DNA from 2 places in the Citrobacter braakii genome. Region 2 is predicted to be linked to the other one. Evidence: predicted binding sites of a transcription regulator. Region 2 holds the regulator's gene; the other holds the start of a gene.
The links. Region 2 encodes PurR, which represses purine synthesis genes. Its sites were predicted from a motif close to CANGCAAACGTTTGCNTG; they were not measured.

Region 1 (3,324 bases), 1.2 Mb from region 2:
TTCCAGTACGCCTTCCATCATGCCCAGGCCCGCACGCAGGATTGGCACAACGGTGATTTTTTTACCTTTGATTTGGTCAACTTCAACTGGACCGTTCCAGCCTTCAATGGTCACCTTTTCGGTTTCCAGACCAGCGGTTGCTTCATAAGTCAGCAGGCTGCCAACTTCCGAGGCGAGTTCACGAAAGCGTTTAGTGCTGATGTCGTTTTCACGCATCAGTCCCAGCTTGTGTTTGACGAGTGGGTGTTTGACTTCCACGATCTTCATACTCTTCTCCTTTCCTCAGACGAGTGGCAACCACAAAAAAATCGCCGGATTATACCGCTTTTCGTCTCTGGCGCAACACTGGATACGCTTGATATGGATCAACCAAAGTCGTTTGCGTCTGGATGATGAGTATAAAACAAGCCCCGCATTATTGGCGGGGCTGGCTGTCAATACTATGAATTTTATAGATATTCAGCATTGGTCTGGATAACGTTTTGATACCATGAAAAAGATTTCTTCGGCGAGCGTGCTAACGTTCCGCTTCCGTCATTATTTTTATCAACATAGATAAAGCCGTAGCGTTTTTTCATCTCCCCCGTCCCGGCCGAGACTAAATCAATACAGCCCCACGGGGTATAGCCCATCAGGTCCACGCCATCTTCCACTACCGCTTTTTTCATTTCGCTGATATGTGCGGCCATATAGTCAATACGATAGGAATCATCTACCGAGCCGTCGGCCTGCTGCACGTCAATCGCACCAAAGCCGTTTTCGACGATAAACAGCGGCAGTTGGTAATGATCCCAGAACCAGTTCAGCGAATAGCGCAGACCGACGGGATCAATCTGCCAGCCCCAGTCCGATTTATGCACGTACGGGTTGGAAACCAGACTTTTCGACTCGTCGTAGTCCAGCTGTGGGTTGTCTGCCGTGGCCTGCGTTGCGAAAGACATATAGTAGCTAAAGCCGATGTAATCGACACAACCCTCAGTCAGCGCCTGACGGTCTTCCTCAGTGATATCAAGATCAAAGCCACGCCGGGCAAAGTAGTTGAGAAGATGCCGTGGGTATTTGCCGCGCACATGGACATCGGTAAACCAGTAACGCCGGTGCATGGCGTTCATCGCCATCATCATATCGTCCGGCGCGCAGGTCAGTGGATAGATAGGACACATGGCAATCATGCACCCTATATGCAATGCCGGGTTAATCTCACGCGCAGCCTTTACCGCCAGCGCGCTTGCCACCAGTTCATAGTGCGCCGCCTGGTACATAACCGGCTCGCGGTCTTCACCGGGCTGATATTTCAGGCCAGAGTTAGTAAAAGGCGCGAAGTCTTCGTGATAATTTGCCTGGTTGTTAATTTCATTAAACGTCATCCAGTACTTCACTTTGTGCTGGTAACGGGTAAAAACCACTGCGGCAAAACGGACAAAGAAATCGATAAGTTTGCGGTTACGCCAGCCGCCATATTCCGTCACCAGATGGTATGGCATCTCGAAATGCGACAACGTAATCACCGGTTCAATGCCATATTTCAGGCATTCGTCAAACAGGTCATCATAGAACTGCAGGCCAGCCTCATTGGGTTGCGCTTCGTCGCCTAAAGGGAAAATACGCGTCCAGGCAATCGAAGTGCGAAAACATTTAAACCCCATTTCGGCAAACAGCTTAATGTCGTCTTTATAGCGGTGATAAAAATCGATGGCGTCGTGGTTAGGGTAGTTTTTACCGGCAATCACACCGTCAGTGATTTCACGCGCCACGCCATGCGCCCCCGCCGTCATGACATCGGCAACGCTAATTCCTTTTCCACCTTCCTGCCAGCCACCTTCCAGTTGATGAGCGGCTACGGCACCACCCCACATGAAATCTGCTTTAAATCCTGACATACCCTTCCCCTATCGTGATTACTCTGTGTAAAACGCTGTTGATGAGGTCCGCAACAGAAAACAGAAACCGGTTTCAGTACGATACTGTGTATTCAGCAGACAGGTTTCAAGCACAAGACTGTACCCGGTTTCATTTTCGTGGCGCAGTTCAAACAAATAGATAAATGATTGTAAAATGCTGAAAAAATCAGCACATAAAACTTGATGCAGAGCAGGCTCGCAAACGTTTGCTTTCCCTGTTAGAATTGCGCCGAATTTAACTTTTACTGCAAGTAAACATGTGGGGAAGCAGGCAGTGACCGATAAAACCTCTCTTAGCTACAAAGATGCCGGTGTTGATATTGATGCAGGTAATGCTCTGGTTGATCGAATCAAAGGCGTAGTAAAGAAAACTCGTCGTCCGGAAGTTATGGGTGGTCTGGGTGGCTTCGGTGCGCTGTGCGCATTGCCGCAAAAATATCGTGAACCGGTACTGGTTTCCGGCACTGATGGCGTCGGCACAAAACTGCGTCTGGCGATGGATCTGAAACGCCACGACACTATCGGCATTGACCTCGTCGCAATGTGCGTCAACGACCTCGTGGTTCAGGGCGCTGAGCCGCTGTTTTTCCTCGACTACTATGCTACCGGCAAACTGGATGTGGATACCGCAGCCAGCGTCATTAACGGTATTGCCGAAGGCTGTCTGCAGTCTGGCTGTGCGCTTGTCGGCGGTGAAACGGCTGAAATGCCGGGGATGTACCACGGCGAAGATTACGACGTGGCAGGCTTCTGCGTTGGCGTCGTCGAAAAATCTGAGATCATCGACGGTTCAAAAGTGGCTGACGGCGACGTACTGATTGCACTCGGCTCCAGCGGTCCGCACTCCAACGGCTACTCTCTGGTGCGCAAAATTGTTGAAGTCAGCGGTTGTGACCCGGAAACCACCGAGCTTGAAGGCAAGCCGCTGGCCGATCACTTACTGGCCCCGACCCGCATTTATGTCAAATCCATTCTGGAACTGATTGAGAAGGTTGATGTGCATGCCATTGCCCACCTGACCGGCGGTGGTTTCTGGGAAAATATTCCACGCGTTCTGCCAGACAACACGCAGGCTGTGATCGACGAATCTTCATGGCAGTGGCCAGCCGTCTTCAACTGGCTGCAAACGGCGGGTAACGTCAGCCAGCATGAGATGTATCGCACCTTTAACTGCGGCGTAGGCATGGTTATCGCCCTGCCAGCTTCTGAAGTGGACAAAGCCCTTGCTTTGCTCAATGAGAAAGGTGAAAACGCATGGAAAATCGGTATCATCAAAGCTTCTGATTCCGAACAGCGTGTGGTCATTGAATGAAAAACATTGTGGTGCTCATTTCCGGCAACGGAAGCAATTTGCAGGCGATAATGGATGCCTGCGAACAGAATAAAATCAATGGCACCATACGTGCAGTATTCAGTAACAAGG
Region 2 (3,324 bases):
AAGAAGGCCGCTCTGTTATCAAAAAAATGCAGATCACCCGCCAGCAATGTCAGCAAATTGCCAACGGCTGGCGCGGGCAGTTGGCGATCGCGGTAGATAACATTGTCCGCCCGGATCGTACCCGACAGATGATCGTGGATTTCTATCGTCATTTTGATGATGTCGAACTGCTGGTTTTCCAGGAGGTGTTTAACGGTGTCTGGGATGCGCTGTCCGATGGGCGCGTTGAGCTGGCAATCGGCGCCACGCAGGCGATTCCGGTGGGGGGACGCTATACCTTCCGCGACATGGGAATGCTGAGCTGGAGCTGCGTGGTGGCAAGCCATCATCCGTTGGCGTCAATGCCCGGACCGCTAAGCGACGATACGTTGCGCAACTGGCCGTCGCTGGTGCGTGAAGACACGTCGCGTACGCTTCCTAAGCGTATTACCTGGCTGCTGGATAACCAAAAGCGCGTTGTGGTGCCTGACTGGGAATCTTCTGCTACCTGTTTATCTGCAGGTCTGTGCGTGGGCATGGTACCGACGCATTTTGCCAAACCGTGGATTGATAGCGGCAAATGGGTCGCGCTACAGCTGGAGAATCCATTTCCTGATGCCGCATGTTGCCTGACATGGCAACAGAACGATACATCGCCGGCATTGAGCTGGCTGCTGGACTATTTAGGGGATAGTGAAACGCTGAATAAGGAATGGTTGCGGGAGCCCGATGAGGCTCCCGCACCACAGTCTTAACGACGGTAATCGCGGAACGGGCCGTCGGCAACGGAACGGCGTTCTACCAGGCGCGGATGAACCTCGATAGACTGCGACTCTTCACGTTTATTCACGATACGGTCTAACAGCATGTTGAAGGCCGTTTCCCCCAGTGAATCTTTAGGCTGGTGAATGGTCGTCAGAGCCGGCGTGAAGAAGCGGGCGTTGCGCACGTTGTCGTAACCGATGAGCGAGACATCCTGCGGTACGCGCAGTCCCATCTCGTCAGCGGCGCACAGCGCACCCATCGCCATGATATCGCCACCGCAGAAGACGGCGGTCGGACGATGCGACTGTGACAGAATTTGCTGCATGGCGCGATAGCCCGATTCAGGCTCAAAATCGCCCTGCACAATCCAGTTTTCAGGAACTTTAATCAGCGCTTCTTCCATCGCTTTCATAAAGCCTGCCAGACGCCCGGCTCCGGTATTACGCTCCATTGGGCCTGGGATCACGCCAATCTCACGATGACCGCGTTCTACCAGATACCGACCCGCCATGTAACCGCCTTCGAAGGCGTTATCAATGACCGTATCGGTAAAGTCGGCTTTAGCTTCGCCCCAGTCCATGACGACCATCGGAATATGGCGGTACTCTTCGAGCATCGAAAGCAGCGACTCCGGATACTCAGAACACATCACCAGCAGACCATCAACGCGCTTTTGCGCCATCATTGACAGATAAGCCTGCTGTTTTTCGAGACTGTTCCATGCGTTACCCAGAATCAGGGTATAGCCTTTCTGGAAACAGTTTTTCTCAACGGCTTCGATAATTTCAGCGAAATAGGCCGCTTCGCTGCTGGTGGCCAGCAAGCCAATAGACTTGGTGTGATTCACCTTCAGGCTGCGCGCCACGGCGCTCGGAGAATAGTGCAGCTCTTTGATCGCCGCCCAGACAGCATTACGCGTTTCTTCCGCGACAAAGCGCGTCTTGTTAATTACGTGTGATACGGTTGTAGTGGAAACGTTTGCTCGCTTCGCTACATCTTTAATTGTTGCCATTACATCTCACTCCAGACCATATCCTAAGCTCCTGAGAATACTCCAGGTAAACGTTTGCCTTAACACACCCTTAGCGCAACGTAAGGGTTGCGGCACGCCGGGAAAACGACACGGAACGTCAGGAAGGGGTCAATGGCCGGTACGCTAATCAAGTAAGCGTGGAATTTTGTCTGATCTTAACGAAAAGGGGAAGAGTTAAAAGCAGTTATCAATATAAATCGTGAGAGATTTTTGCTTTCAAGTGTGTAAAAATGCGCAATATCACTTTTTGTGTGGGAATAAAAAGGAGAAAACTTGATGAGCACCGATCTGAAATTTTCGTTAGTGACTACCATTATTGTTCTGGGTTTGATCGTCGCGGGTGGCCTGACCGCAGCGCTGCATTGATTTCCCCCGAGGGAGTTCGCTCTCCCTCATCCTTTCCGCTTGCCTTTCCCGTCGATTGTTTGCGAATAAGCAAAAGTCTTTTGCAATTTTGTTAACTTTATTAATTTTGCGATCAATGTCATGCTTTTGACTCTTATTTTATGTCGCGCCCCGGCTCGACGTTACGGAGTCGAAATATGAAACTCAATTATCCTTTACTGGCGCTGGCGATCGGCGCGTTTGGCATTGGCACCACTGAATTTTCGCCAATGGGATTATTGCCCGTCATTGCCAAAGGTGTGGATGTCTCGATTCCCGCGGCCGGAATGTTAATCAGCGCGTATGCGGTTGGGGTGATGGTGGGTGCTCCGCTGATGACATTACTGCTGTCCCATCGTGCGCGACGTAATGCGTTGATATTCCTGATGGCGATTTTCACGCTGGGCAACGTGCTTTCGGCTATTTCGCCGGATTACACCACCCTGATGTTATCGCGTATTTTGACCAGTCTGAACCATGGGGCATTTTTTGGTCTTGGCTCCGTTGTCGCTGCAAGCGTAGTACCCAAACATAAGCAGGCCAGCGCCGTGGCAACCATGTTTATGGGGTTGACCATTGCCAATATCGGCGGTGTTCCTGCGGCGACCTGGCTTGGTGAAACCATCGGTTGGCGTATGTCGTTTATGGCAACGGCGGGTCTGGGCGTCATCGCCATGGTCAGCCTGTTCTTCTCATTACCCAAAGGTGGGGCGGGAGAGCGCCCGGATGTCCGTAGCGAACTGGCGGTACTTATGCGTCCGCAGGTGCTGTCGGCGCTGCTGACGACCGTTCTGGGAGCCGGGGCGATGTTCACGCTTTATACCTATATCTCACCAGTGTTACATACGATCACCCATGCCACACCGGCGTTTGTGACCGGTATGCTGGTGCTGATTGGCGTTGGCTTCTCAATCGGTAACTATCTTGGTGGCAAACTGGCTGACCGTTCCGTCAACGGTACGCTGAAAGGCTTTTTACTGCTGCTGATGGTTATTATGCTGGCCATTCCTTTCCTGGCGCGTAATGAGCTGGGTGCGGCAGTTAGTATGGTGGTCTGGGGGGCAGCGACGTTTGCGGTCGTTCCGCCGTTGCAGATGCGCGTGATGCGTGTTGCCAGCGAAGCGCCTGGATTATCATCGTCAGTCAACATTGGCGCGTTTAAT

Region 1: a site for PurR is predicted at 2,097-2,114, ahead of purM (phosphoribosylformylglycinamidine cyclo-ligase). Genes of this name have one in related genera too.

The regions. Positions count from the first base shown of each region.
Region 1 is NZ_CP045771.1:2,363,523-2,366,846, reverse strand. Features, by position in the region: gene upp (uracil phosphoribosyltransferase) at 1-267, opposite strand, end outside; gene GFC06_RS10900 (6-phospho-beta-glucosidase) at 450-1,880, opposite strand; gene purM (phosphoribosylformylglycinamidine cyclo-ligase) at 2,176-3,213, shown strand; gene purN (phosphoribosylglycinamide formyltransferase) at 3,210-3,324, shown strand, end outside.
Region 2 is NZ_CP045771.1:3,555,323-3,558,646, reverse strand. Features, by position in the region: gene punR (DNA-binding transcriptional activator PunR) at 1-734, shown strand, start outside; gene purR (HTH-type transcriptional repressor PurR) at 731-1,756, opposite strand; gene cydH (cytochrome bd-I accessory subunit CydH) at 2,054-2,143, shown strand; gene GFC06_RS16620 (MFS transporter) at 2,320-3,324, shown strand, end outside.